DNA from 3 places in the Streptomyces sp. NPDC050703 genome. Region 1 is predicted to be linked to each of the others. Evidence: riboswitches for the same ligand, from Rfam matches in the RefSeq annotation. Region 1 holds a riboswitch; each other region holds the start of a gene.
The links. Region 1 has a riboswitch for cobalamin ahead of AB0I16_RS32450 (hypothetical protein). Riboswitches for the same ligand answer to the same signal wherever they lie in the genome.
Positions count from the first base shown of each region.

Region 2: linked by a shared signal. The riboswitch ahead of AB0I16_RS18530 (ABC transporter substrate-binding protein) and the one ahead of AB0I16_RS32450 (hypothetical protein) in region 1 are both predicted to bind cobalamin.
Region 3: linked by a shared signal. The riboswitch ahead of AB0I16_RS32165 (ribonucleoside-diphosphate reductase subunit alpha) and the one ahead of AB0I16_RS32450 (hypothetical protein) in region 1 are both predicted to bind cobalamin.

Region 1 is NZ_JBFAHX010000057.1:29,084-38,978, forward strand. Features, by position in the region: gene AB0I16_RS32440 (ATP-grasp domain-containing protein) at 1-451, opposite strand, end outside; gene AB0I16_RS32445 (cysteine synthase family protein) at 448-1,470, opposite strand; gene AB0I16_RS32450 (hypothetical protein) at 1,467-2,354, opposite strand; cobalamin riboswitch at 2,494-2,644, opposite strand; gene AB0I16_RS32455 (ferric reductase-like transmembrane domain-containing protein) at 2,904-3,893, shown strand; gene AB0I16_RS32460 (GAF and ANTAR domain-containing protein) at 4,002-4,721, shown strand; gene AB0I16_RS32465 (DUF6328 family protein) at 4,758-5,288, opposite strand; gene AB0I16_RS32470 (hypothetical protein) at 5,386-6,549, opposite strand; partial or broken gene AB0I16_RS32475 (MFS transporter) at 6,630-6,976, opposite strand; gene AB0I16_RS32480 (YoaK family protein) at 6,987-7,724, opposite strand; gene AB0I16_RS32485 (DoxX family protein) at 7,705-8,241, opposite strand; gene AB0I16_RS32490 (hydrolase) at 8,291-8,953, opposite strand; gene AB0I16_RS32495 (amidohydrolase) at 9,048-9,895, opposite strand, start outside.
Region 2 is NZ_JBFAHX010000018.1:20,084-29,978, reverse strand. Features, by position in the region: gene AB0I16_RS18570 (NAD-dependent epimerase/dehydratase family protein) at 15-1,001, opposite strand; gene AB0I16_RS18565 (winged helix-turn-helix domain-containing protein) at 1,082-1,684, opposite strand; gene glnII (glutamine synthetase) at 2,103-3,134, opposite strand; gene AB0I16_RS18555 (arsenate reductase family protein) at 3,335-3,703, opposite strand; gene AB0I16_RS18550 (hypothetical protein) at 3,865-4,167, shown strand; gene AB0I16_RS18545 (alpha/beta fold hydrolase) at 4,372-5,307, shown strand; gene AB0I16_RS18540 (helix-turn-helix domain-containing protein) at 5,706-6,566, shown strand; gene AB0I16_RS18535 (VOC family protein) at 6,572-7,060, shown strand; cobalamin riboswitch at 7,068-7,254, shown strand; gene AB0I16_RS18530 (ABC transporter substrate-binding protein) at 7,320-8,354, shown strand; gene AB0I16_RS18525 (iron chelate uptake ABC transporter family permease subunit) at 8,414-9,436, shown strand; gene AB0I16_RS18520 (ABC transporter ATP-binding protein) at 9,433-9,895, shown strand, end outside.
Region 3 is NZ_JBFAHX010000056.1:6,874-16,768, forward strand. Features, by position in the region: gene AB0I16_RS32145 (carbon starvation CstA family protein) at 1-1,355, shown strand, start outside; gene AB0I16_RS32150 (YbdD/YjiX family protein) at 1,352-1,552, shown strand; gene AB0I16_RS32155 (DUF3311 domain-containing protein) at 1,672-1,941, shown strand; gene mctP (monocarboxylate uptake permease MctP) at 1,938-3,581, shown strand; cobalamin riboswitch at 3,723-3,853, shown strand; gene AB0I16_RS32165 (ribonucleoside-diphosphate reductase subunit alpha) at 3,981-6,389, shown strand; gene AB0I16_RS32170 (ribonucleotide-diphosphate reductase subunit beta) at 6,389-7,411, shown strand; gene AB0I16_RS32175 (cytochrome P450) at 7,479-8,855, opposite strand; gene cyc1 (epi-isozizaene synthase) at 8,852-9,895, opposite strand, start outside.

The DNA.
Region 1 (9,895 bases):
TGAGCACGAGCGGCAGCCCCGCCTCCTTGAGCAGCAGCGCACGTGCCTCGCGGTCCGGCTCGGCGACTTCGACGGCCCGTCCGCGGGTGAGACCCGCGTCGTGCAGCCGGTTGCGTACGGCGGCCTTGTCCCGGGTCAGCCGCAGGACGGCCGGATCGAGCCCCGGCAGGCCGAGGCGTTCGGTGAGGGCGGCGCCGGCCAGGGTCCAGGTGTCGGTGGAGCTGATCAGACCGCGCAGCCCCGGGACGCGCCGGAGCAGATCGGCGGTCCGTGCCACGTCGAAGGTGTCGGTCACGACGACGTCGAGGGCGCCCGCGGGCAGCCGGTCCAGTTCGTGGACGTAGTAGGCGGGGTCCCGGGTGAGGAGCAGCAGGCGCTCGCCGAGCCGGTCGGCGGCGGTGACCAGGTGGCCGAGGCCGAAGGTCAGGGACTCCAGGCAGGCCACGGTCATGCGGCGCTCTCCTTCCGGTCCGCCGGGCACGGAGTGCGCCGCCACGCCATCCTCGACCAGGGCATGGCCATCTCCTCCGGGCCGCGGACCTCGCGGGGCTTCAGCGCGGCCGGGTCCAGGGCCTCGGTGTGCCGCGCGAACACGCGCTCCACGTAGCGGTGTCCGGTGTCGGCCCCTATCACCAGGTGCAGCCGGTCGGGGTGGCGGCGGGCCTCGTACGTCGCCGCCAGGTACCCGGCACCGGTGGACAGTCCGGCGAAGACCGCGTGCTCCCGGAGCAGGGCGACGGCACCGCACATGGCGTGGGTGAAGTCCAGCCAGTGCACGGTGTCGTAGAGGTGGTGGCGGACGTTGTCGAAGACGATCGACGAGCCGATGCCGGCGATGATCGCCTCCGGGTCGTGGTGGTCCTGGCTGCCGAAGGTGACGCTGCCGAAGGGCTGCACGCCGACCAGCCGCACGGAGGGGTCCGCGGTGCGCAGGCGTTCCACGATGCCGCCGGTCGAGGCCCCGGAACCCACTCCGCCGACGACGGTCAGCGCCGCGGAGGGGAACGCCGCCGCGATCCGGTCGGCGACCTCCCGGTAGCCGAGGTAGTGGACGGCGTCGTGGTACTGGCGCATCCAGTGGTGTCCGGGCCGCTCGGCGAGGATCTCCCGCACCCGGCGCACCCTCAGCTCCTGGTCGAGTCCGAGGTTCCGCGACGGTCTGACCTGTTCCACGGTGGCGCCGAGGATCTCCAGCTGGGCGAGGGTGGTGGCGTCGACGGTGGTGGACGCGACGATGTGGCACCGCATGCCGTACCGGTGGCAGGCCAGTGCGAGGGCGTGGGCGTAGATGCCGCTGGAGCTGTCGACCAGGGTCTGTCCCCGGCGGACCGTGCCCCGCTCCAGCAGATGGCGGACGGCGGCGAGGGCCGAGTAGATCTTCATCGACTCGAACCGCAGCAGGACGAGTCCATCGGTGAGCCGGACGAGGTCCGGGACCTTCAGGGCGTCGGCGATGTGGGGGTGGATCACCCGTAGCCTCCTTGGGCGAAGGTGCACTGGTGGCCGAGCGAGTGGAAGAACGCGGAGAGGTCGGACTTGGTCTCGGCCCGTGGGCGTGCGGTGAAGAGGTAGCCGGCCAGGCAGCCGGTGTGGGCGACGAAGACGCCGTCGGCGCCGAACCGCTCACGATGGTGCTGGAGGCTGCCGAAAACCGCCTTGGGCAGCACCTCCTGGGACAGTGCGGCGCTGACCGTGGCGGCGCGGGCGACGGCGGCCGGATCGCCCGAGTCGAAGCCCTTCACCAGGTCGGTGAGACACCGCTGGTACTCCTCGCCGCGGCGCCGGTAGTGGTCGAGCAGCAGGGGAGTGACGGCAGCGGTGTCCACCGTGCCGGGTTCCGTGACGTAGACGGTGTGGAAGCCGATGTCCGCGCCGAGCCGCCGCACCACCCGGTGCCGGCCGCTGAGGTACAGCGCGAACTCGTCGAGGAAGACGCTGTCGGCGCGTTCGATGTCCGCCAGGATGCCGACGACCACGTCCACGTCGTACGGCAGGGAGAAGACGCGGAACAGACAGCGCAGCGTCGCCACGACGTCCGCCGTCGAACTGGCCATGCCGATGCCCACCGGCAGTTCGGAGTGGACGCGCCAGTCGCCCGCGGGCAGCACGCGGCCGTAGTGGGCCAGGAAGAGCCGCGCCGCCGTCGCCGACTTCTCGCCCAGCACCCCCGGATACGGCGATCCGGCCGTCGCCCCCGGTGTGAAGTACACCCAGGAGTGCCGGTCCACGGGGAAGGACACCACCGCGATCTCGGGGTCGCCGCCCGCTCGCGACGGGCCCTGGTACAGCTCGCCCAGGGTGCCGTGGCAGACCCCCGACACCGTGCCGCGGGGCGAAGCCGCTGGGTCCCGCACACCGTCCTCCTCCGTACCGGGCCTTGCACACCGACAGGGAGGGAGGCGCGGCCCCACGCACGACGTACGAGACCGCTCATACCGCCGACCCAGTCCACGAGGTCACGTGCACAGCCCGCGCGGACGCGGGCACAGTGGCAGGTCTTCGGACTCGTGGGCGCGTCCGCCGAAAGGGCGGACACCTACCGGCCGTCACTTCCCCGGCCCTGGTTCGGGCCCAGTGATCTCGACGGCTTCCGTTCCCACTCACCGCTGCGGGACAGTCCCGGATTCGCACCGGGTTCCCTCTTGCGTCGCGCGACGGGCGGACGGGAGGCGCGAACCGACTGCGTTCAGCAGCGTAGGGGCGCTCGTACTTCTGCGACAGAGGGGCTTCAGCGGTTGTCTTGAAAGTGGAGGGGAGGCAGAGACAGATGGGGAACCAGTGCGCTCGTCGTGACAGCTCTGGCCGGATAACCCCTCTGGGATCGCCGCCCCATCAGCCAGACTTGTCGCCTCACGACACACGCACAACCGTGGCCGCGGTGGCCCGTGCCCGGGAGGCCCCTGATGACGTCAGAAGCGAGGCCGGACGAGGACGGGGCGGTGGCGCCGCCCGCACGGCCGCGGCCTCCCGGGGACCGGGTCGCGCTGCGCGGCGATCTGCGGTCCGCCGTGCCCGACGCGACGGCGGCGGTGGTGGTGGTCACGGCCCTCGTGTTCGCGTTCCTGTGGGCGCGCATGGAGTCGGGTGCGTCGGACACCGTCGCGGTCATGCCGTTCATGGACGATCCCCGCACCTACTGGATGTACCTGCTCAGCCAGGCCTTCGGCTGGTCGGGGCTGCTGTGGGCCTGGGGCACGGTCATGATCGGCCTGCTGCTCTCGGGGCCGCGCCCCGCCCGGCTGCCCGCTTCCCGGCAGGTCCTTGAGCGCTGGCACCGCACCACGAGCCTCACGACGATGGCCCTGATGGCCGCGCACGCGCTGATGTTCGCCGCGGAACTCGTGCGCTACGAGACGCGGTTGGCGTGGGCCGAGCGGCTGTGGGCGGGCTTCGCGGACGCCTTCGTGCCGGGCTGGTACGACTCCGGCACCGGCAGGATCGCCATCCCGCTGGGACAGGGCGCCCTCTATCTGGCGGTCCCGCTGGGCCTGCTGTTCTACGTCCGGCACCGCATCGGCGCGAGAACCTGGCGCCGACTGCACCGCTTCGTGATCGCGGTCTACGTACTGAGCGTGTGGCACACCCTGCTGTACGGAACCAACGTCTGGTACGGGGAGTGGCCGCGCACCGTCCTGTGGCTCCTCCAACTGCCGGTCGCCGCCCTGCTGTTGCTGCGCCTGGTGAGACCCGCGCGGCGGGCCGAACGGCTGGGCCCGCCGGGGGGAGGCGCGGACGCGGCCCGTCCGGCCTGGTGGGCCCGCGCGGCCGGACGCGTCGTGGCCGGAGCCGTCGTGGTGGGGCTGGTCGTCGTGGTGGTGTCCGGCCGTGACGGCGGGCGGGACCGCCCGGCCCATCCGCCCGCGACGGCCCCGCACGCCCAGGAGACGGACTGACGGCCGGCACGCGGCGCGGTTACCCGGGCCGGCCTCGGGCATAGTGGCACCGATGAGGAGCCACCCGGCGAAAAGGGGCCTCGCGACCGTGCGAAGGGAACGCAGCGCATGAACGGTGACGGCACCTACGACAGCGGCCGGATGACCCAGTGGCTGCTGGAGACCGACTCCCTGGAGCAGTTCCTCCAGACCCTGGCCGACGCGGCTCTGGACATGACGGGCTTCGCGGGCGCCGGGGTGACCCTGGAACGGGACGGCCGGCCGCTCACGGTGGTCAGCGCCGGGCCCCCGGCGCCGGACCTGGACGAGAAGCAGTACGGCCAGGACGACGGCCCCTGCCTGCATTCGCTGCGCAAGGCCGAGGAGGTCGCCGTCCGCGACATGGCGGCCGAGACCCGCTGGGGCGACTACCCCGCGTACGCCGTGTCCCGCGGCATCCGCTCCTCCCTCTCCCTGCCGATCGCGGCCCATACGCACACCGCCGGGGCCCTCAACCTCTACGCCGCCCGGCCCGACGCGTTCGCGGAGGTCGACATCGGCGCCCTGCGCTCCCTGGCCGCCGAGGCCACCGGAGGCATCGCCGTGGCCCGGCGGATCAGCGAGAACCAGGAGTTCGCCGAGCAGATGCGGACCGCCATGCGGTCCCGCGGCATCATCGACCAGGCCCTGGGCGTCGTCATGGGCCAGCGCCGCTGCACCGCCGAGGAAGCGTTCGGCATCCTGCGCTCCGCCTCTCAGCGCCGCAACGTCAAACTCCGTGACCTGTGCGGGGAACTGCTCACCAACCTCACGGGCCGGCCCCCCACCGAGCCCGACATCCGCTTCTGAACCCCCGCCGCCGCGCCGCGGACCGCTCGGCGGGGACTACGGGCGCTCGTCGAAGGAGCGGCGCGCGGCGCGGCGGCGCAGCCGCAGGGGCAGCGCGTACCAGCAGATGCCGAACCACAGCATGACCGCCGCGGCCAGGGCCTCGGCGAAGGGGCCGGGGAGCACGATGCGCAGGATCAGCAGCAGGGTGCAGCCGATCGTCAGCGCGAGGAGGACCATGCCGCACATCATCAGGCGCCCCGCGGTCTCCACCACTTCGTCCTTCATGCGCTGGCCCGACAGGAAGCGGTGCAGGGACACGGGCGCGATCAGCGCGCCTGTGGCCGACGCGCCGAGGAGCACGGTGGCGACGTAGACGGCGCGGTCGAACGTGTCCAGCTCCCGGAACAGGGGGGTGAACGCCACGCTGAGCAGGAATCCGAAGAGGATCTGCACGCCTGTCTGGGCGACCCGCGTCTCCTGCAGGATCTCGTGCCAGCGCCGGTTGACCCTCTCACGCGCCGTCTCCGGCGCCGCGTCGTCCTCGTTCCGCTCCACCGGCTCGGCTGATCGCTCCGTCATGGTCATGGCATCCTCCCGTGTCCGGCAGACCGGATGCCCCCTCCGTCCCCTTCCATGCAGGTCGGGCTCCTGAAGGCGGCGACCACCGGGGACGGCCGCCGCGTCAGGAAGGCGCCCGCAGGCGGACGATGACGGGTCGAGACAGTGCCCCGCCGCCGGACACCGAGCCGACGCCCCAGACGTGCCGCGTTCCCGGGACCGGGGCGTACGCCGCCAGGGCCGGCTTCCGCGCGCAGCGGTCTTCGGCGCGCGGGCGGGACCGGACCGGGAGGCAGGGCGGCCCGGCGATGTGCCGCTTCCCGCCGGACGCCGTCAGATAGCGCTTCGGGCCGAGGAACAGGGTGTCCGCGGCCGCGCCGGTGACGCAGCACGGCAGGCCGTCCTCCTGCCACCGGGAGCCGTCCCAGCGCAGCGCGAGCCCCGCGGAGTAGGCGTCCGTGTCACCGCCCTCGCTGGTCACGTCCCCGAAGGCCAGCACCTGGCCGGTCGACAGGACGTGCACCCCGGTGAGTTCGCCGGAACGCGGGTCGTCCCGGGGGCCCGGAGGCAGCGGGGGCACCGGCGTCCGCGTCCAGCCGTCGCCGTCCCGGCGCATGGCGGCGGGCGCGGCCGTACCGGTGTCCGCCGCTGTGGACCCCACGGCCCACAGGTCCCGCCCCGGCCCGCCGGCCAGCGCCCGCGCACGGTCGGGCAGCCGGACGGCACGCCACCGCCGCCCGTCCCAGTGCCGGGCGGTGGCCGTCCCGTCGACGGCCCAGGCGTCCTCGGGGCCGACGACCACCGCGTCCGTCACGACCTGGGGGAAGTCCTCGGGAAGGTCCACGGTCCGCCACGCCGTGCCGTCCCAGTGGGCCGCGAGCGGGGGGCGGCTGCGTTCGGGCGCCGTGAGGACACCGGCGAACAGCCACACGTCACGCGGCCCGGAGCCGGCGAGCCGGACGGAGGGCAGCTCGTCGAGGCGGCGCAGCCGGGGCGGCAGGCGGTAGGGACGCCAGGTCTTCCCGTCGTAGCGGAACAAGAAGGTGCGCTGGTCGTCGACCTGTCCGGTGACGGGGGTCTTGCCCACCGCCCAGGCGTCGTCGCCGGAGGAGGCGACGATGTCGGTGAAGGCGGCGTTCGTGCGCGTCCCGGCGTAGTCGTAGCGCCAGCCGGCCGCCGACCGGTGCCCGTCCCGGGGCGGAGGCTCGTCACCCCCCGGCGCGGAACCACAGCCGGCGAGTGCCAGCAGGACCGCGAAGAGGGCGGCTGCGCGATGTGCGGCGGACATGTCGTTCCCCCCTGACCCCCGCCGGCCGGCCCCCTGGCGCGGCGACTCCGGTGGCCGGGGAGCGAGCGGGAGTCTACGTGGTAGGACAGGGCGTTGCAGGCGAACACCCGCCCCGCGCCGGCCGCCGCCACCACCGCGCCGCCGAGGGCCGGCCCCACGGCGCGGGCCAGGTTCATGTTCACGGCCCCCAGCGCCGCCGCCTGCCCCGGCTGCCCGCGCTCGACGAGTTCGGGCTGGACCGCCTGCCAGGCCGGGCCCATCAGCGCGGTGCCGCAGCCCAGCAGGAAGGTGAGACCGAGCAGGCGCTGTGCCCGACGAGCAGCCACTGGGCGCCGACCGCCTGCATCCACGTGCCCGTGTTGGAGACCAGTTGTGCGATCCACAGCGCGCGGAAGGCACGCACCGCGAGTGGCGCCCAGGCCGAGTCGGCCGGAGCTTCACGCGGCGGGCCTGGTCCATGCGGGGCCGGAGGCCGCCAGGCGGTGGGTGGCCACCGAGGTGACGACGAGCAGGACCAGGACGACGACCAGGATGTGGAGGAGTTCGGCGTGTCCCAGGAGCAGGGCTCCGACGAGGGCCCCGAGGAACATGGCGAGCACGGAGAGAAGGCGCCGGCCGGGCCGGGGGGTGGGTCCGCCCGCGGGGGAGGAGTCGGCGGCCAGTCCCGTCAGGGTGAGCGTCAGGACGGTGGTGGTCAGGTCCGGGACCCCCAGGCGTCGTGCGACGGCGTTCTGCATGCCCATGGCGATGCCGAGCAGCACGATCAGGGTGTAGCGGGCCGGGCCGGTCACCTCGCCGTGCGTGACGACCAGCGCGCCCACCGCACCGGCGACCAGGACGGCCTGGACGGCGGTCGCCGTGGTCAGCAGCCGGCCCCGGTGCGCGGCGAACAGGGTGCCGAACCGCCCTCCCGACACAGCTCCGACGAGGAAGGACGCCATCGAGACGAGGGACGCGGCCACGGACAGGCCGGGTGCGCCCGCCAGGGCGAAGCCCAGGAAGACCACGTTGCCGGTCATGTTGGCGACGAAGACCCGCCCGAGCGCCAGATAGCTCACGGCGTCTATGAGGCCGGTCACCACTGTCAGCACCAGCATCAGCGGCGGCAGGGGGCCGTGCCGGTCGTCCTTCGGGGGGACGAGTGTGTGGGCGGCGTCAGTCAACAGCCTTCGCATGCCCCGTCCTTTCCTTCGTGGTCCCGCCGCTCACCGCGGGATCGTCGAGCAAGGTGCGGGTGAGCAGTCCGCTGACCGGGCCGACGACGATCGCCGGCACGGTGATCCACAGCGGCCAGGGGACCGGCCCGAGGAGGTGGTCGAGGGACCAGCGCCCCGGGCCGGTGAGGGCCACGGCCGCGGAGACGGTGACGAGCACCAGCGGGTACTCGTAGCCGTCGTTCTGCACCCACAGCCCCTTGTGCCGCTTGACGGTGCCGGCCACCGTCATCACTCCCATGGCGGCCATGGCCGCCAGCGGGGTGAGGAGGCCGGCCGCCAGGAACAGGCCGGCACCGATCTGGCTGCCGCCCGCGGCGAGGGCGGTGAGCCTCCCGCCGCGGAAACCGTCCCGGCGGAACTCCTCGGTCCCGCCGGCCAGTCCGTCGCCTCCCAGCCGGTGACTGACCTTCTGCACTCCGTGCCCGGCGATGAGGAGCCCCACCACCAGCCGGAGCACCAACAGTCCGCTGTCCATCGCGCTGTGTTCCTGTTCCTGACGTCCGTCGTCGATCGGGTGGAGGGCGTCAGCCGGCGGCGTGCTCGCCGATGACGGCCTGCGCGTAGACGACCCCGAGACCGTAGGTGCCGCCGTGCTCCTTCACGACGTCCATGACCGGCATGTACGTCTCCGTACGGGCCCAGTCACGCTGGAGTTCGAGGAGCACCTGCACCCAGGTCACCGGCACCACGCCGGCCTGCACCATCCGCTGGACGGCGTGCTCGTGGGCCTGGGGGCTGACGCCGCCGGACGCGTCGGTGACGACGTAGACCTCATAGCCCTGAGCGAGCGCGGACAGGGCGGGCAGGACGACGCAGACCTCGGTCCACAGGCCGGCGATGACCAGCTTCTCGCGGCCGGTGGCCTTGACGGCCTCGACGAAGGCCTCGTCCTCCCATGCGTTCATGGTGCTGCGGTCGACGATGTTCTGACCGGGGAAGACGTCCGCGAGCTGCGGCATGAGCGGGCCGGAGAAGGACTCGGCGGCCACGGTGCTCAGGACCGTGGGAACGTCGAAGGCCCTGGCGGCCTTCGCCAGCCCCACCGTCGCGTTGATGATCGCGGTGCGGTCCCCGCTGCCGGTGCCGAAGAACATCTGCGGCTGGTGGTCCACGAACAGGACCGCGCAGTTGTCGGGCGTCAGCAGGTCGGGGCTGGGGGAAGCGGTGACCTCGGCGATGTTGACCATGGGTATGCCTTTCCGTCGAAGGTTGGCGGTCGCGGACGGTCGTCCGCGGCCGGGGAAGGAAGAGGGTGGGGCCAGGTGCTCGTGTACGCCTGGCTCAGAAGGAGAAGCAGGGGTCGAAGGCCGGGCCTTCGGTCTCGGGGACGAGGCCGCGGCGGGCGCGCCACTGCCGGTGCAGCTCCGACTCGGCGACGGCCTCGCCGAGGAGCTCGGCCTGGCGGACCCCCGGCCTGCCGGGGGCCGGTGCCGCCTGGTAGCCGCCGAAGTGCGCCACCGGGCTCCACCCCGGTGTCACCGGAGGCAGCAGCTCGTCGATGCCCTCGTACTCGCCGGCGGCGTAGACGATGCGACCGCCGACGACCGTCAGCAGCGCCTCGATGTGCGCGATCTCCGGGTCGGGAACCGTGAAGTAGTCCTCCGACAGGACGGTGAGGTCTCCGAGGCACCCCGGGCGCAGGACGCCCTTCCTGTCCTGCTCGCCGGTGAGCGCGGCACCGGCCGTGGTGAACATCTCCAGCGCCGTCTCCCGGTCCACCCTGTTGTGCGGCGGGTGGATGGTCAGATCGCCGACGGTACGGCCGGTGACCAGCCAGTGGAGCGCGAGCCACGGGTTGTACGAGGAGACGCGGGTGGCGTCGGTGCCGGCGCCCACGGTCAGGCCGCGGCCGAGCATCGCCCGGACCGGCGGCGCGTCCGCGGCGGCTCCGATCCCGTAGCGGCGGACGAACGCCTCGCCCTGGAAGGAGAGCCGGTTCTGCACCGACATGGCCCCGCCGAGGGCCACGATGCGGTCCAGGCTGTCGGCCGACACGGTCTCCGCGTGGTCGAACAGCCACCGGTTGCCGCCGGGGAAGAGACCTTCCGCGGCGAGCTTCTCGAACACGGCCAGGTCGCGGCGGATGGTCTCGTCGTAGGTGGCGTGCAGGCGGAAGCCCCAGCCGTTCT
Region 2 (9,895 bases), on a different contig from region 1:
GCCCTTCGTACGCGCTACAGCCCCAGGACCTTCGCCTCCTTCTCCGGGTCGAGCCCGAGGACCGGCCGGTCGGGCCGCTGCGGCGGGGTGCCGCCGATGGACCGCAGCCACTCCCAGGTGTCCCGCACCGTCTCCTCGACGGGCCGGGCCCTCAGCCCCGCGAGGATCGCCTTCTCGGACGACGTCCGGTGCATCGTGTCGTGCAGTTCGCCGGGCGCCAGCCACACCGGCAGCTCCATCCACGGCTCGATGCCCGCGTCGAGCACCGCCTCCGGCGCCGTCCAGCGCAGCGAGGCGTCGGGCCCCGCCACCGCGACGCACGCCTCCAGGAACTCGCCCATGGTGAACCGCCCCAGGGGACTGATCAGGTTGTACGGGCCGTGCAGCCCGCCCGCGCCCGCGTCGAGGACCCACTCGGCGAGATCCCGTACGTCGATGTACTGGATCTCCGAGTCCCTCGGCCCGGGAGCGAGGACGGGGCCGCCGCGCGCCACCCGGTTCAGCCACCACGGCAGCCGCCCGATGTTCTCGTACGGGCCGAGGATCAGGCCGGCCCTCGCGAGCACCGTCCGCTCGGCACCGAACTCCGCGACCGCGGCCAGCTCACCGCCGCGCTTGTCCTCGGCGTAGGCGGTCGCCTCCGCGTCGGGGTCGCCGTCCACCACGGGGTAGTCCTCGTCGGAGCCCGCCGCGCCCGGGTAGCGGTACACGGAGCCGCTGGACACATAGACGTAGCGCCCGGCCCGGCCCGCGAGCAGCCGGGCCGAGGCCCGCACCACGCGGGGCGCCGACGACCAGGTGTCGACCACCACGTCCCACTCGCCCTCGGCGAGGCCCGCGAGGCCGTCCTCCGCCGTACGGTCGCCGTGGACGACCCGGGCCCCCTCGGGCGCGGGGTGGTGGCCGCGGTGGAAGACGGTCACCTCCCAGCCCCGGGCGAGCGCCGCCTCGGTCACCGCGCGCCCCACGAACTCCGTACCGCCAAGCATCAGAAGTCTCATGGGGCGACTCTGCCCCGCGGGCCCGCGCCGAGGGAACGGGTTCTGCTCGCAGCAGAGCACGGTCCCGGTGGCGCCGCGGGTCAGCGGGGCGCCGGCGGCACGTACTTGTAGCCCACCCGCCGTACCGTCTGGATCGTCCTGCGGTGCTCGGCGCCGAGCTTGCGCCGCAGCCGCGCGACGTGGACGTCCACGGTGCGGCCGTCGCCCACGTGGCCGTACCCCCACACCGTGGTCACCAACTGGTCGCGGGTGTGCACCCGGTGGGGGTGCGCCACGAGGTGGGCGAGGAGCTCGAACTCCAGGTACGTCAGGTCGAGGGGCCGCCCTTCGACCTCGGCGGCCCGCCGCACGGCATCGATGGTGACGGGCCCCGGCGGCACGGCCTCCGGGGCGCCGGGCCCCTGCCCGGCCCGCTCCTGCGTGGCCTGCTCCTGCCCCGCGGGCACGAGGAGCAGGTAGCCGACCATCGGCGGCTGCCCCGGCAGCGTCGGCAGGGCGTGCGGGGGCGCGGGCAGCCAGGTGGCGCCCGGCGGCAGCAGGTCGGGGGCGGGGACGGGGATGCGGACGGGGGCGCCGGGCTCGTCGGGGGCGACGGCCCGCAGCCGGGCCCGGCCGGGGACCGGAGGAGCGCCCGCGGGAGCGGCGGCGGTGGGGGCGGCGGAGAAGGAACGGGAGTTCGCCATGTGAGGTCAGCTCTTTCGCGCGAAGAAGGAGTCGTCGAGAACGAGACGTACGTCGTGCGCGTCAGGCGAAGGCCGTGCGGTGGAGTTCAGTGCAACGGCTTTAGAGGGCCCGCGCGTTCGTCGCGCGGCAACACATCCGGTCGAAGTCGTGGTGCTGCCGGGAGGGCCAGAACGGTTCGAGGTCGTGGTGACCCGTCGCGGTGTCCTGGTGGCTGCCCATGCCGACCATTGAAGCAGATGGCGGGTGCACCGGTGATCCCCTCTCACCCACCGGAACGGTGGACGGACACTCCCTGGCCGAAAAGGGCCCCTCGCGGACTACAGGGTCCCTTTCTCCGCCGACCGCGGGGAACGGCGGGGGCGCCCGCCGGTCCGACCGGCGGGCGCCCCCGTCAACGTATGGGCGAAGAAGCCCCGATCAGACCTGGCCGGCCTTCTCCAGTGCGGTGCAGCAGGTGTCGACGAGCAGGCGCGTCACGACGTACGGGTCGACGTTCGCGTTCGGACGGCGGTCCTCGATGTAGCCCTTCTGCTCCACCTCGACCTGCCACGGGATGCGGACCGAGGCGCCGCGGTCGGAGACGCCGTACTTGTACTCGTCCCAGGGCGCGGTCTCGTGCAGGCCGGTGAGGCGGTCGTCGATGCCCGCGCCGTAGTTCTTGACGTGGTCCAGCGGCTTGGAGCCCTCACCGAGGGACTCGCAGGCGGTGATGATCGGCGCGTAGCCCTCGCGCATCGCCCTGGTGGAGAAGTTGGTGTGCGCGCCCGCGCCGTTCCAGTCGCCCTTCACCGGCTTGGGGTCGAGCGTCGCGGAGACCTTGAAGTCCTCGGCGGTGCGGTAGAGCAGCCAGCGGGCGATCCAGAGCTGGTCGGAGACCTCCAGCGGGGCGAGCGGGCCGACCTGGAACTCCCACTGGCCCGGCATGACCTCGGCGTTGATGCCGGAGATGCCGAGGCCGGCCTTGAGGCAGTTCTCCAGGTGGGCCTCGACGACGTCGCGGCCGAAGATCTCGTCCGCGCCGACGCCGCAGTAGTAGCCGCCCTGCGCGGCGGGGAAGCCGCCCACGGGGAAGCCGAGCGGGCGGTCGCCCTCGAAGAACGTGTACTCCTGCTCGATGCCGAAGACCGGCTCCTGCGCGGCGAAGCGGGCCGCGACCTCGGCCAGCTCGGCGCGGGTGTTGGACTCGTGCGGCGTCATGTCCGTGTTGAGGACCTCGCACAGGACGAGGACGTCCCCCGCGCCGCCGCGGATCGGGTCGGGGCAGGTGAAGACCGGCTTGAGGACGCGGTCCGAGGCGTGGCCCTTGGCCTGGTTCGTGCTGGAGCCGTCGAAGCCCCAGAGCGGCAGCTCGGCGCCCTTCGCCTCGTCCGCCAGGATCTTCGTCTTGGAACGGAGCTTGGCGGTCGGGGCGGTGCCGTCGATCCAGATGTACTCAGCCTTGAAGGTCACGGGGGCCTCATCCTCATAACGCTCGGTACGGCGCAGAACGTGCGGGTGCCGCGGTGCCGTGGTGATGCCCATGAGACTGGCAACCGGCGATTTCCCGACCGTTGCCCTCGTGTGAACCCCGTGTTACCCGGGGCGAGTGTGTCCGGGCTCACGGCACCGCCCGCCCGCGGGACCCGCGCCGCCGCGGGGGTCTCCGGCGCTCAGCGGGACAGCGCGTCCCGCACCGCCTCCTCGCTGCGGGCCACGACCGCCGTGCCGTCGTCCGCCGTGATGATGGGGCGCTGGATGAGCTTCGGGTGCCCGGCCAGCGCGGCGATCCAGCGGTCGCGGGCCGATGCGTCGCGCGGCCAGGCGGCGCGGTCCGCGAGGCCGAGGTCCTTCGCGTCCTGCTCCTGGGTGCGCGTGATGTCCCAGGGTTCGAGCCCGAGGCGGTCGAGGACCGCACGGATCTCGTCCTCCGACGGCACGTCGTCGAGATAGCGGCGCACGGTGTAGTCCGCACCCTCCGCGTCGAGCACGGACAGGGCGCCGCGGCACTTCGAACAGGCGGGGTTGATCCAGATCTCCATGCCGCACACGCTACCCGCGAACCACCCGCCCCAGAGCCCCGGGCACACCCCTGTTCGAATACCCCAAAGCCCGTCTGGCCAGGGATGATTGTCAGTGCTCAGCGGTAGAATCACAGTAGTGTTCGAGGGCGCCGACGGGGGGCCCTGATCGCGACAGGAGGATGCCCGTGCCCGCTGCCGCACTGACGACGAAGTCCGTATCCCAACCCGTCCTCATCGACCTGCCGTACGCACCACCGCAGAAGAGGGCGCTGCCCGCGGGCCGCCCCCGCGAGTGGTACGTCAACCACAACCGCCGCCTCAAGGCCATGCGCCTCGCGATAGCGCTGCTCGACTCGGGCGTCTATCTGCCGAACCAGGCGAAGAACAGCACGATCCGGCGCATGGCGGAGGACGTCGGCATCCACCCGCCGTCCGACATCACCTGCCACATGGTGCGCGCGCTGATGCGGTACAGCCGCTGAACGGGTGGGGTGTACGGGGGCGTTGCCCCCGTACACCCCACGCTCGCCCCTCTGATGGCTCTGTCGCTCACGGGCGGTCCGTATACGGACCGGACCAAGCGTGAACGGCGCGTGAACGGCATGATTCGGACGTTCTCACGGGTGCGGCGGGCGTTTGCCGCGTCCGCCTGGGCCGTGCGACACGCGGTCGGCCATGCTGTGGCCATGACCTCCCGGGAAGCTGTCGGCGAACCGCCGCTCCTGACGACCGTCGAGCTGCCGGACGGTGCCCGCGTCCCCGTGCGCGCGCTGCGCGCCCCCGAACCGGAGCGCTTCCTGCCGTCCGGTTCCGCACCGGCGCCGGGACCGCCGCCGGCCCCCGCGCTGCTCGTCCTGCCCGCCATGGGCACGCCCGCCCGCTTCTACCGCCGCTTCGCGCACGACCTGCACGGCGAGGGCCTGACGGTGCTCACCGCCGACCTGCGCGGCCAGGGCGAGGCGACGCCGCTCGCCACCGACCCGGACGCCCTCGGCCACGGCTACCGCGAGCTGGTCGAGGAGGACCTGCCCGCCGTCCTCGCCGCGATCCGCGCCGAGCTGGGACCCGAGCCGCCCCTGTACCTCCTCGGCCACAGCCTGGGCGGCCAACTCGCCCTGCTGTACGCCGCTTCGGGGCGCGGCCCCCGGGTGGCCGGGGTGGCACTCGTGGCCTCGGGTTCCGTCTACTTCCGCGCGTACGGCCCACTGCGCGGCCCCGCGCTCCTCCTCGGCGAACTGCTCGTCGCCGGGGTGTCGACGGTGCTCGGCCGCTGGCCGGGGTCCCGGCTCGGCTTCGGCGGCGACCAGCCCAAGGGCGTCATGCGCGACTGGGCGCGGCAGGGCCGCACAGGGCGGTACGCCCCCAGGGGCGCCACGCTCGACTACGAAGCGGCCCTCGCCGTCCTCGACGTGCCCGTACTCGCCGTCTCCGTGGAGCACGACACCCTCGCCCCCGCCTCCGCCCTCGACCACCTGCTCGCCAAGACCCCCCGGGTCCGGCTCACCCGGCGGCACTACACCGCACAGGAGGCGGGCGGCCACCTCGACCACTTCGCCTGGACGAGGACGGGCACCCCACTCGCCAAACAGATCGCATCATGGGCAACCAACCAGCACCCCTGACACCCGAGCCCCCAGCCCCACGGGGAACTGCGCGCGCACCCCCCACGCCCCGCAGACAGACGGATCGGCCAGCCCCTCAGGGGCGCGGGGAACTGCGCGCCCAACCCCCACGCCCCGCAGATAGGCGAAACGGCCAGGCCCCCCTCTCAGGGGCGCGGGGAACTGCGCGCCCAACCCCCACAACCCGCAGACAAGCGAAACGGCCAGGCCCCCCTCTCAGGGGCGCGGGGAACTGCGCGACCAACCCCCACGACCCGCAGACAAGCGGATCGGCCAGCCCCCAGGGGCGCAAAACCCCCACGCCCCGCAGAAGCCGAACCGCCAGGCCCCCGGCCAGCCCCCGCCCCGCAGAAGCCGAACCGCCAGGCCCCCGGCCAGCCCCCGCTCATAATGGAGACATGGCCTCCAGGGAGTTCATAAGGACCGTGCCCCACCTGAACGGCATGGTCATATCGGCGACCGGCTACCGCACGACGGGCCAGCGCCCGGCCCTGCACCGCGGCCTGCCGTCCCCGTACCTGACGGTGATCTTCTCCCTGGACGGCCCCATCGCCACCGGCCACACCCCGCAGCAGGCCACCGGCACGGACGCCATCCGCACGGACATCATCGTCGGCGGCCTCCACCAGAGCCCCGCCCACGTGGTCCAGCCCGAGCACGAGGCCGGCATCCAGCTCGCCGTCCACCCCCTCGCGGCCCGCGCGCTCCTCGGCCTGCCCGCGGCCGAGCTCACCGGCGAGCTGGTGGTCGACGGCAGGGACGTGTTCGGCGGGCGCGCCGCCGAGCTCCGGGAGCGGCTCTGCGGCCTCGACCGCTGGGAGGACCGCTTCGACGCCCTCTCCGTCTACCTGCGCCGCAGGGCCGCCGACGACCGGACGGCCGGTTCCGTACGCCCGGAGGTCGCCGAGGCATGGGCCTGGCTCGCGAGGCACCGCGGCGCGGGCACCATCGGCGGCCTCTCCCGCCACGTGGCGCTCAGCGAACGCCGCCTGACCTCGCTGTTCCGCGCCGAGACGGGCCTCACCCCGAAGCAGGCCGCGCGCCTGACGCGGTTCCAGCACGCCAAGACCGCCGTGGTCCGCGCGTCCGCGGCGGGCGCCCCGCAGGACCTGGCCCGGATCGCGGCCGACTGCGGCTACTACGACCACTCCCACCTCGTACGGGACTTCCGGCAGTACACGGGAGCCAGCCCCACCCGCTGGCTGGCCGAAGAGTGCCGGAATATCCAAGCCGGGGCACACCGCCCGGACGGAGAGTAGGAGGCATGGACACCACACGGGACACCACGCAGACCACCCCGCCCGCCACGGCACAAGGCACGGAACAAACCCCCGCACACGGCACCACCCCCGCCCCCACCATCTGGCCCGCCCTCCAGGCGGAGAACGCCCCCGCCCTGATCGACTTCCTCGTCGGCACCGTCGGCTTCCTGCGCACCGCCGTGTACGAGGACGGCGGCCGCGTGGCCCACGCCCAGCTCGACTGGCCGGAGGGCGGCGGCGTCATGCTCGGCTCGTACGACCCGGACGCGGCCGGCGGCACCTGCGGCACGCCGGGTACCGCGGGCGCCTACGTCGTCACCGACCGGGTGGACGCCCTGTACGCCCGCCTGACCGGGGCCGGAGTGAAGATCACCGCGGAGATCGAGGACAAGCCGTACGGCAGTCGCGAGTTCGGCATCGCCGATCCCGAGGGCAACCGCTGGTCCTTCGGCACCTACCGCGGGGAGCCGAGGCCCGCCGGGACCCCCTGAGCCCGCGTGATAACTTGCGCAAGCCAGTCAAACCCACACCTGGGCCAGGGAATCCGGTGCGAATCCGGAACTGACGCGCAGCGGTGAGGGGGACGGGCGGGGCACACGGCCACTGGGCGTCCACGGACACCCGGGAAGGCGCTCCGCCCGGCCGATCCCGAGTCCGAAGACCTGCTGGCGCCTCTGCCCGCACACCGGGCGGCAGAGGTCGTGACGCAGACCAGGCTCCGCGTATGAGCCGTGAGACCCAAGGGATCACGTGTCCTCGAAAGCCCGCATACGTACCTTCGCCCTGTCCTGCGCGGGAGTGCTCGCGCTGACCGCGTGCGGCGGCCCCGCCGGGGAGGGGACGGCGGGGGCGGCGAAGCCCGGCTACCCCGTGACCGTCACCTCCTGCGGTGCGAAGACCGAGGTCGAGGCCCCGCCGAGGCGGGCCGTCTCGCTGGACCAGGGCTCCACGGAGATCCTGCTCTCCCTCGGCCTCGCCGACCGCATGGCGGGCACGGGCACCTGGACCGACCCGGTCCTGGAGAACGTGGCGAAGGACAACGCCACGGTGGAGCGGCTCGCCGACCGCTACCCCGCCCTGGAGAAGGTCCTCTCCAAGGAGCCCGACTTCGTCAGCGCCTCCTTCCTCTACACCGTCGGCAAGGGCGGCGTCGCCGACCGCGCCAAGTTCACCGAACTCGGCGTCCCCGTCTACGTCTCGCCCAGCGACTGCGCGGGCAAGGACAACGCGGGCGGCGGCGACGGCAAGCGCGTCAAGACGCTCACCATGGACACCGTCTACGGCGAGGTGCGCGACCTGGCGAAGGTGTTCGGGGTCGAGGAGCGCGGCGAGAAGCTGATCGCCGGCCTGAAGGCGCGTGTCACCAGGGCCACCGAGGACATCGACGCCTCCGGCACCTCGCTCCTCTACTGGTTCGCCAACTCCGACGCCCCCTACATGGCGGGCTGCTGCGGGGCCCCCGGCATCATCACGCGCGAGCTGGGCGCCGAGAACGTCTTCGACGACACCCACGAGGAGTGGCCCCAGATCAACTGGGAGACCGTCGCCGACCGCGACCCCGACGTCCTCGTCATCGGCGACCTCACCCGCAAGTCGCAGTCCGCCGAGAGCGCCGCCGCGAAGATCAAGTTCCTGGAGACCAACCCGGCGACCAAGAACCTGACCGCCGTCAAGAAGAAGCGGTACGTGCTGCTGAGCGGCCAGGCGATGAACCCCACGATCCGTACGGTCGACGGCATCGAGCAGGTGGCCGCGGGGCTGCGGAAGTTCGGGCTCGTCAAGTGAGGTCCGCCGCTCCCGTGACACGGGACGCGTCACGCCGGGGCCCGCTGCCGCGGGGTCCGCTGGCGCGGAGTCCGCTGCGCCGGACTCTGCTCTGGTCGGCCGGGGCCGCCGCGCTCGTGCTCTCCGTGGCGGTGGCCGTCACCATCGGCCCCGCCGACATCTCCGTACCCGACGTCTGGTCGGCGGTGGCCGCACACCTCGGCTGGGGAGAGGCACGGCTGACCCCCATCAGGGACGGCATCGTCTGGAACCTGCGGATGCCGCGCACCCTGCTCGCCGCGGTCTGCGGCGCGGGCCTCGCGGTCTGCGGCGCGGTCATGCAGTCCCTGCTCCGCAACCCGCTCGCCGACCCCTTCGTGCTCGGGGTCTCCTCGGGCGCGTCCACGGGCGCGGTGGCGGTCGTGGTCCTCGGCGTCGGCGGGGGAGCGCTGTCGGTCTCGGCGGGCGCCTTCGCGGGGGCGCTCTGCTCCTTCGCCCTCGTCCTGCTCCTGAGCCACACCCTCGGCGGCTCGACGGACCGGGTCGTGCTCTCCGGCGTGGCCGCCATGCAGCTCTTCTCCGCGCTCACGTCGTTCGTCATCCTCACCGCGGGGGACGCCGAGACCACCCGCGGCGTGCTGTTCTGGCTCCTCGGCTCGCTCAGCGGGGCGGGCTGGACGGACGTGTGGATGTGCGGCGCGGTGCTCGCGCTCGCCCTGCTGATCTGCCTGGGCCACGCCCGCACGCTCGACGCCTTCGCGTTCGGCCAGGACGCGGCGGCGACACTGGGCGTACGGGTGGCCCGTACGCGCCTCGTCCTGCTCTGCGTCACGGCGCTGCTGACGGCGGCCCTCGTCAGCTCGGCCGGCGCCATCGGCTTCGTCGGCCTGGTCCTGCCGCACGCGGCCCGCGCGATCGTCGGCTCCGGCCACGCCCGCCTCCTCCCGGTCACGGCGCTGGCGGGGGCGGTGTTCCTGGTCTGGGTGGACACGCTGGCCCGCACGGCGCTCGACCCCCAGGAGGTGCCGGTGGGCGTGGTGACGTCACTCATCGGGGTACCGGCGTTCGTGGCGGTGCTCCACCGGACCCGGAGGGTGTCATGACGGTGACGGCCGCCGCCGGGGGAGACGGCCTGCGCGCCGAACGCGTGGCCCGCGAGGCCGGGGGCCGCCTGGTGGTCGACGGCGTCAGCCTGGCCCCGCCGCCCGGCGCCACCGTGGGCCTCCTCGGCCCCAACGGCTCGGGCAAGTCCACGCTGCTGCGCATCCTCGCCGGGGTCCTCGCCCCGGCCTCGGGAGTGGTCACCCTGGACGGCCACCCCCTGCGGGACACCCCGCGCCGCACGGTGGCGCAACGCATCGCGGTGGTGGAGCAGCACGCCACCACCCAGGTCGAGCTGACCGTACGGGACGTCGTACGCCTGGGCCGCATCCCGCACCGCCGCGCGTGGTCGGCCCCGTCGCCGCGGGACGAGGAAGCGGTGGCGCAGGCCCTGCGGCGCACCGGCCTGACCTCCCGTGCGGCCCAGTCCTGGCACACCCTCTCCGGCGGCGAACGCCAGC
Region 3 (9,895 bases), on a different contig from region 1:
TGGTCGCGTACGGGTTCATCGCCTCGATCCTGCCGGTGTGGATGCTGCTCGCGCCGCGCGACTACCTCTCGACGTTCATGAAGATCGGCACCATCCTGCTGCTCGCCCTCGGCGTGGTGCTCACCCTGCCGACGCTGAAGATGGACCCGGTGACCGACTTCGCCTCGCGCGGCGACGGCCCCGTCTTCGCGGGCTCACTGTTCCCCTTCGTCTTCATCACCATCGCGTGCGGGGCCCTCTCCGGCTTCCACGCGCTGATCTCCTCGGGCACGACACCGAAGATGATCGAGAAGGAGACGCAGGTCAGGATGGTCGGCTACGGCTCCATGCTGATGGAGTCGGCCGTCGCGATCATGGCGCTCGTCGCCGCGTCGATCATCGACCCCGGCCTCTTCTTCGCGATGAACGCGCCCGCGGGCGTCGTCGGCGACACCGTGCAGGAGGCGTCGAAGGCCGTCGCGAACTTCGGGTACTCCATCTCCCCCGCCGACCTCGCGCGCGCCGCCGAGCAGGTGGAGGAGGAGTCGCTGCTCTCGCGCACCGGCGGCGCGCCCACGCTCGCGATCGGCGTGTCCGAGATCTTCTCGAAGGTCACGGGCGACTCGATGCGGGCCTTCTGGTACCACTTCGCGATCATGTTCGAGGCGCTGTTCATCCTGACCGCGCTCGACGCGGGCACGCGCGTGGGGCGCTTCATGCTCCAGGACATGCTGGGCAACGTCTACAAGCCGTTCAGGAACGTGAGCTGGAAGCCGGGCCTCGTCCTGACCAGCGCGGCCGTCACCGGTCTGTGGGGCTACTTCCTCTGGGTCGGCGTGCACGAACCGCTCGGCGGGATCAACCAGCTCTTCCCGATCTTCGGCATCGCCAACCAGCTCCTCGCGGCCGTCGCCCTCGCCGTCTGCACCACGCTGCTCGTGAAGTCCGGGCGCCTGAAGTGGGCCTGGATCACCGCGGTCCCGCTCGCCTGGGACGCCACGGTGACGCTCACCGCGAGCTGGCAGAAGGTGTTCTCCAGCGATCCCCGCGTGGGCTTCTTCCAGCAGCGCTCCGACTACCAGGACGCCATCGACGCGGGCAAGGTGCTGCCGCCCGCCAAGTCCATGGACGACATGCACACCGTCGTCACCAACTCCACGGTGGACGGCGTGATCTCGGCGGTCCTCGCCCTGCTCATCGTCGTCGTGATCGTGGACGCGGCGCGCGTCTGCCTGCGGCACATCCGCGACCCGCACGCCTCGCGGCTGAGCGAGGCCCCGTACGTGGAGTCCAAGCTGACGGCCCCCGCCGGACTCTTCCCCACCCGCGAGGAGAAACAGGAGGCCGCGCGGCGGGAACCGGCGGCCCGCCCATGACCGCCCCGCTGCCGCGCCGGCTGCGCCGACTGCGGTGGTACGTCCGCGAGTTGACCGGCGAGTCGGCGTACGAGCGGTACGTGGCGCACCTGCGCAGGGAGCACCCGCACGCCGCCGTGCCCGACCGCCGGGCGTTCGAGCGCATGCGGACGGAGCGGCAGGAGTCGGACCCCCGGCAGGGCTTCCGCTGCTGCTGAGCGGCGTACCGGCACTTCGAGTCCCGTCCGTTATCCGGACCGGGGTTCCATGGCGCGAGACTCTCGCTTAGATTTCCCGCACGTCAAGCATGGGATCAGTGAGGGAACGGAGCCGCGCTATGTCAGATGCGCCTGAAGTGAACAGACCGGTGGTCACGCCGGTCCGCGTGGTCATCGCCGTCTGCCTCGTCGCGCCCTTCGTGGCGATGCTCTGGGTGAGCTCCTACGCCAAGGTGGACCCGACCTTCATCGGCATCCCGTTCTTCTACTGGTACCAGATGCTGTGGGTCGTGCTCTCCACGGCGCTCACGATGGTCGCCTACAAGCTGTGGCAGCGCGACCAGCGCGCCCGCGGGGCCGAGCGGGTCCAGGGGGGTGCGGGCCGATGAACGTCCTCGCGGCCGGCACCGACGGTGTCAACGGCATAGCACTCGCCGTCTTCGTCTTCTTCTTCGTCGCGGTCACCGTCATGGGCTTCCTCGCCGCCCGCTGGCGCAAGGCGGAGACCGAGAGCCTCGACGAATGGGGCCTCGGCGGCCGCTCGTTCGGCACCTGGGTCACCTGGTTCCTGCTCGGCGGCGACCTCTACACCGCGTACACCTTCGTCGCCGTCCCCGCGGCGATCTACGCGGCGGGCGCGGCCGGGTTCTTCGCGGTGCCCTACACGATCCTCGTCTATCCGCTGATCTTCACCTTCCTGCCGCGGCTCTGGTCGGTCTCGCACAAGCACGGCTACGTGACGACCTCGGACTTCGTGCGCGGACGCTTCGGCTCCAAGGGGCTCTCCCTGGCGGTCGCGCTCACCGGCATCCTCGCCACCATGCCGTACATCGCGCTCCAACTCGTCGGCATCCAGGCCGTGCTCGACGTCATGGGCGTCGGCGGCGGCCCCGACACCAACTGGTTCATCAAGGACCTGCCGCTCCTGATCGCCTTCGCGGTGCTCGCGGCGTACACGTACTCCTCGGGTCTGCGCGCCCCCGCCCTGATCGCGTTCGTGAAGGACGGCCTGATCTACCTCGTCATCGCCGTGGCGATCATCTACATCCCGATCAAGCTGGGCGGCTTCGACGAGATCTTCCGGGCCGCGGGCGACAAGTTCTCCGCCGCCAACGACGCGGCGGGCAAGCCCGTCGCCGGGCTCGCGCCGGGCGAGGCGGGGCAGTGGACGTACGCGACGCTGGCCCTCGGCTCCGCGCTCGCGCTCTTCATGTACCCGCACTCGATCACGGCGACGCTCTCGTCCAAGAGCCGCGACGTGATCCGCCGCAACACCACGATCCTGCCGCTGTACTCGCTGATGCTCGGCCTACTCGCGCTGCTCGGCTTCATGGCGATCGCGGCCGGGGTCAAGGTGGAGAACGGGCAGCTCGCGATCCCGCAGCTGTTCGAGAACATGTTCCCCGACTGGTTCACGGGCGTGGCCTTCGCCGCGATCGGCATCGGCGCGCTCGTCCCGGCCGCCATCATGTCCATCGCCGCCGCGAACCTCTTCACGCGCAACATCTACAAGGACTTCCTCAAGCCGGACGCGACGGCCGAGCAGGAGACCAAGGTCTCCAAGCTGGTCTCGCTCCTGGTGAAGGTGGGCGCGCTGGCCTTCGTCCTCACCATGGACAAGACCGTCGCGATCAACTTCCAGCTCCTGGGCGGCATCTGGATACTCCAGACGATGCCGGCGCTGGTCGGCGGCCTGTTCACGCGCTGGTTCCACCGCTGGGCGCTGCTGGCGGGCTGGGCGGTCGGCATGGCCTACGGCACCCTGGCCGCGTACGGCGTCGCCTCGCCCACGCAGAAGCACTTCGGCGGCTCCTCCGACGAGATCCCCGGCATCGGCGAGATCGGCTACATCGGCCTCACCGCGTTCGTCCTGAACGTCATCGTGACGGTGGTCCTCACCTTCGTCCTGCGGGCCGCGAAGGCCCCCGACGGCATCGACGAGACCTCGCCCGAGGACTACACCGCGGACGCGGGAGACCCCGGCGTGATCGAGGAACTGCCCCCGGCCACCGCGGGCGCCGTGCACTGACCGCGCCCCACCGCACAGGGGCCCGTCGGGGCCCCGTCCACCGCCGTACGAAGGGCCGCCGGGCGACCGGCGGCCCTTCGCCGTACCCACGACCGCCCCCGCACCGACACAAGATGTGGGCCCGCTTTCCCGGCCCGGCACAAGATGTATGCTCATGCTCGCTGTCGCCGCAGGGGAATCCGGTGCAAGTCCGGAACTGTCCCGCAACGGTGGACGTGTACGCATTCGGCGTACGCGGAGTCCGAAGACCTGCCGGCAGCGCACCCGTGCCGTCCGGCCCGGGTGCCGACCGTCCGGGCCTCGTGGAGTGGGCCGGTGGACGCGGTGCACCGCCCTGCGCGCGTGCCCCCGTGCGCCCTCCCCTCCCCCGTCCCGGAGCCGAGCGAGGGAGAGCCCCACGTGACCATCGCGCCTGCCGATCCGGCGCCGGCGACGAAGCCGCCGACCGCCGAGGGTGCCGAAGGAACCGACGGCCCGGGAGCCGCGCTGCTGCGCACCCTGACCGACCTCACCGCCGACCTCCCCGACGCCGACCCCGGCCGGGTCGCCGCCGCCGCGCTGCGGGGCCGCTCCGCCCGCGCTGACGTGTCCGAGCTGCGGGAGCTGGCGACCGAGGCCGCCGCGGGGCTCATCTCCGAGGACCCCGAGTACTCGAAGCTGGCGGCCCGGCTGCTCTCGATCGGCATCCGCGAGGAAGCGGCCACGCAGGGCGTGCGCTCCTTCACCGACTCCGTGGCGGTGGGCCACCGCGAGGGCCTGATCGCCGACCGCACGGCCTCGTTCGTGACGCGGCACGCGGCCCGGCTCGACGCGCTGGTGGAGGCGGCCCTCGCGGACGGCGCCGACTTCCGCTTCGGCTACTTCGGCCTGCGCACCCTGTACAGCCGCTATCTGCTGCGCCACCCGATCACCCGGCAGGTCATCGAGACCCCGCAGCACTTCATGCTGCGGGTGGCGAGCGGCCTGGCGGAGGACGACAGCGTCCGGGCGGTGGACGAGGTCGCCGCGCTGTACGGCCTGATGAGCCGCCTGGACTACCTGCCGTCGTCGCCCACGCTCTTCAACTCCGGCACCCGGCACCCGCAGATGTCGTCCTGCTACCTCCTCGACTCGCCCCTGGACGAGCTCGACTCGATCTACGACCGCTACCACCAGGTCGCGCGCCTCTCCAAGCACGCGGGCGGCATCGGACTCTCGTACTCGCGCGTCCGTTCCCGCGGTTCGCTGATCCGGGGCACGAACGGGCACTCCAACGGCATCGTGCCGTTCCTGAAGACGCTCGACGCCTCGGTCGCCGCGGTGAACCAGGGCGGCCGGCGCAAGGGCGCCGCCGCCGTCTACCTGGAGACCTGGCACTCCGACATCGAGGAGTTCCTGGAGCTGCGCGACAACACCGGTGAGGACGCGCGCCGCACGCACAACCTCAACCTCGCGCACTGGATTCCGGACGAGTTCATGCGCCGGGTCGCCGCCGACCAGGAGTGGTCGCTGTTCTCCCCCGTCGACGTGCCCGACCTCGTCGACCTGTGGGGCGAGGAGTTCGACGCCGCCTACCGCGCGGCGGAGGCCGCCGGGCTCGCCAAGAGGACCATCCCCGCCCGTGAGCTGTACGGCCGCATGATGCGCACCCTCGCGCAGACCGGCAACGGCTGGATGACGTTCAAGGACGCGGCCAACCGCACCGCCAACCAGACGGCGGAGCCCGGCCACACCGTGCACTCCTCGAACCTCTGCACGGAGATCCTGGAGGTCACCGACGACGGCGAGACGGCCGTCTGCAACCTCGGCTCGGTGAACCTCGGCGCCTTCGTGGACCCGGACTCGGGCGACCTCGCCTGGGACCGGCTCGACGCGACCGTCCGCACGGCCGTCACCTTCCTCGACCGCGTCGTCGACATCAACTTCTACCCGACCGAGCAGGCCGGGCGCTCCAACGCCAAGTGGCGCCCGGTGGGCCTCGGCGTGATGGGCCTCCAGGACGTCTTCTTCCAGCTGAAGCTGCCCTTCGACTCCCTCGGGGCACGGGCGCTCTCCACCCGCATCGCCGAACGGATCATGCTCGCCGCGTACGAGGCGTCCGCCGACCTCGCCCAGCGGAACGGACCGCTGCCCGCCTGGGAGAAGACCCGCACCGCGCGCGGCGTCCTGCACCCCGACCACTATGACGTCCGGCTCGCCTGGCCCGAGCGCTGGGAGGCCCTGCGGGCCCGCGTCGCACAGACCGGCATGCGCAACTCCCTGCTGCTCGCCATCGCGCCGACGGCGACCATCGCCTCCATCGCGGGGGTGTACGAGTGCATCGAGCCGCAGGTCTCCAACCTCTTCAAGCGCGAGACGCTCAGCGGTGAGTTCCTCCAGGTCAACGCCTATCTGGTGGAGGAGCTCAAGCGGCTCGGCGGCTGGGACGCGCAGACCCGCGAGGCGCTGCGCGAGGCCGGCGGCTCGGTCCAGGGCTTCGCCTGGATTCCCGAGGACGTGCGCGCGCTCTACCGCACGGCGTGGGAGATCCCGCAGCGCGGCCTCATCGACATGGCCGCGGCGCGCACGCCGTTCCTCGACCAGGCGCAGTCCCTGAACCTCTTCCTGGAGACGCCGACCATCGGCAAGCTCTCGTCGATGTACGCCTACGCCTGGCAGCAGGGCCTGAAGACCACGTACTACCTGCGCTCCCGGCCCGCCACGCGCATCGCCCGTGCGGCCGGCGGTGCGAGCGCCGCCACCACCGCCCCCGTCCCCCAGCAGGCGGCCGACCCCGACGCCGTCGCCTGCTCCCTGGAAAACCCCGAGTCCTGCGAGGCCTGCCAGTGATGAGCGACACGACAAGCTCCGAGAAGAACCTGCTCGACCCGGGCTTCGAGCTGACCCTGCGCCCCATGCGCTACCCGGACTTCTACGAGCGCTACCGGGACGCGATCAAGAACACCTGGACCGTGGAGGAGGTCGACCTCCACTCCGACGTCGCCGACCTCGCGAAGCTCTCGCCCGGTGAGCAGCACATGATCGGCCGCCTCGTCGCGTTCTTCGCGACCGGTGACTCGATCGTCTCGAACAACCTGGTGCTCACGCTCTACAAGCACATCAACTCCCCCGAGGCGCGGCTCTACCTGAGCCGTCAGCTCTTCGAGGAGGCAGTGCACGTCCAGTTCTACCTGACGCTGCTCGACACCTATCTGCCCGACCCCGAGGACCGCGCGGCGGCCTTCGACGCGGTGGAGGAGATCCCCTCCATCCGCGAGAAGGCGCAGTTCTGCTTCACGTGGATGGACTCGGTGGAGAAGCTGGACCGCCTGGAGACGCGGGCGGACCGCCGCCGCTTCCTGCTCAACCTCATCTGCTTCGCCGCGTGCATCGAGGGCCTGTTCTTCTACGGGGCCTTCGCGTACGTCTACTGGTTCCGCAGCCGCGGTCTGCTGCACGGCCTCGCGACCGGCACGAACTGGGTGTTCCGCGACGAGACGATGCACATGAGCTTCGCGTTCGACGTGGTGGACACGGTCCGCAAGGAGGAACCGGAGCTGTTCGACGACGCGCTCCGGACGCAGGTCACGGAGATGCTGAAGGAGGCCGTCGAGGCGGAGCTGCAGTTCGCGCGCGACCTGTGCGGCGACGGGCTGCCGGGCATGAACACCGACTCGATGCGCGAGTACCTGCAGTGCGTCGCCGACCAGCGTCTCCAGCGCCTCGGCTTCGCGCCGGTCTACGGCTCGTCGAACCCCTTCTCCTTCATGGAGCTGCAGGGCGTGCAGGAGCTGACCAACTTCTTCGAGCGGCGGCCCTCGGCGTACCAGGTCGCGGTGGAGGGTTCGGTCTCCTTCGACGACGAGTTCTGACCCTGGCGCTCACCGGCCCGGGTGTGCCCGCCCCTGCCACGGGGGTGGGGCGGGCACACCCGCCGGTTCAGCGCGGCTCCACCCGCATGAGGAGCTTCTTGGGGTGGAGGGTGATGCCGACGCGGGTGTCCGTGTCGGTCCCGGCGACCGGCTCCAGGCGCCACCGCGGCGCCACCGTCCCCAGGATGAGGGCCAGCTCGGCCAGGCTGAAGTGGTCTCCCGGGCACTTACGGTTACCGACGCCGAACGGCATCATCGCGAACTCCGGGACTTTCGGCGCGCGTTCCGGATTCCAGCGGTCCGGGTCGAACTCCAGGTGCCGCTCGAAGGAACGCGGGTCGCGCTGCATCGCGTAGACGCTGTAGACGATGTCCGCGTCAGCCGGAATGCGATAGCCGCCCAGTTCGGTTTCGGCCACGGACCTGCGGGTGAATATCCAGGCCGCCGGACGGATACGCATGGCCTCGGTCACTACATTGCGGGTGTGCCTCAGCTCACCGAGATCGGCGAAAGTGATCGCGCGGTCCGGGGCCACGGCATTTACTTCGTCAATCAACTGCCTTTCATGTTCGCGGTGTTCGGTCAGCAGATGGAACGTCCACGCCAGCGTCGACGCGACATTCTCCGCGCCCGCGACCACGAGGGACACCACATGGTCGTGGATCTCCTGGTGGGTCAGGGGCTCACCCGACTCGTCCGTCGCCCGCAGCAGCTCCGCGAGCAGGTCGTCGGGGCCCCCGGGCCCGGTGCCGCGGCGCTCGGCGATGATCTCGTCGACGAGGGCGTGCAGATCGGCCAGGGCGCTCTCGAAGCGCCGGTTGGCTGGGGTCGGCACCCGGTGCAACGGGCCGGCCGACAGCACCATCCGGCGGTAGAGCCCGTCGAAGACGGTGTGCAAGGAGTCGGCGACGCGGTCCGCCTTGGTGCCGATCGACTCGACCTCCAGGAGGGAGCGCGAGACGATGCGCACGGCCGTGCGGAACATCTCCGCGCCCACGTCGACCGTGCTGCCCGGCTGCCAGCGGGCGGCCGTGGCGCGGGCCTCCTCCTCCATCACCTTGGCGTAGTCGGCGATCCGCTCGGGCCGGAACGCGGGCTGCATCATGCGGCGCTGGCGCCGGTGCAGCCGGCCGTTGCTGGTCGCCACGCCCTTGCCGAGGAGCACTTCGAGGGTGTCCCAGAGCGGCCCGCCGACGATGTACTCGGGGCTCTTCAGCATGGCGCCGACGAGCCGCGGGTCGCAGACCACGTAGGCGGTTTTGGGGCCCAGCCTGATCCGTACGAGATCTCCGTGGTCCCGCAGCGCCGAGAGGAAGCCGAGCGGGTCGCGCACCAGGTTCCAGGCGTGTCCGAGCAGGGGCGCGCCGCCCTTCACGAGCGGTGGGGTGCGCAGCGGCCCCGGGCCGGACGCGGTGGGCGCGGGTACCGCGGAATCGATGCTCATTCCTCACCTACCAGTTCGTTTTCCGCCATGATTTCTTCGCTCACGTACGGGGGCATCGACCTGTCGTCCCAGCTGTCCACCCGATAGCGCCCGGATTCGTGGTGGAACCAGTAGACGGACGAGAACCAGTTCCGCATATTGAAGACACACGACTCCAGCGTGTCCGCCATTTCCTCGCCCTTCTGCGTTCCGTCCGCCAGTTTTCCGGCGAGAATCAGCACCTCTTTCTCGGCGCTCAGGAATTCCGTGACGCAGCCGACGACCCGCCGGTGCACTTCTCGTACGGCTTCTTCGAGCGTCATTCCCTCGTGGTGGATGAGGCTGATCCCGAGATTGTGGAGTTCATCGCCCGCGAGTTCCTTGGGGAGCGAGCACAGGTCGTTGTACCAGGCCGAGAAGTCCTGGGTCGCGAGCGCCGCCCGCCGGTACGCGGGGTGCTTGCGTATGTGGCGCGGCAGTTCGCGGCGGGCGGTCGGCTCCAGGAGATCGATCCACGCCCAGTGCGCGAACGTCAGGCGCCGCAGCTCGACGTACGCGTCGACCGGGGGCACGGTGCGGGACCGCCGGTTCCTGAACTCCTGGTCGTAGGCGTCGATCACCGGGTGGAAGTGCCTGGCGAACCTGGCGTTCCAGCTCGGGCCCAGGAAGGAGTACAGGCGCAGGACGCAGTCGGCGAACCCCGCCACCAGGGGGTCCGCGTGCGCCAGGTACCGCTTCGGGTCGTCGAGGGCGCCGTGCAGGCCCCGGCAGAGGCGCCGCCACTGGCCGGCCCTGCCGTGCACCGAGTCCCGGTCGTGCCGGTCGTCCCAGGCGAAGAACCAGCTGCTGAGGTCCGCTATCGCGGTGAGCAGTTCGTCGGGCGCCCCGATGTAGTAGCCCGCCACCAGGTCGGTGTAGCAGAGGCCGTCCGCGTACCGCTCGACCTTGTCCGGCGGCATCAGGCGCATTTCACGCAGCCAGGTCCTTGACTTCTCCTGAAGTTCTGGCCAATACGGGTGCAGCCGCCGGGGGAATTCCCTCTCGATCACCGGTACCGCCAG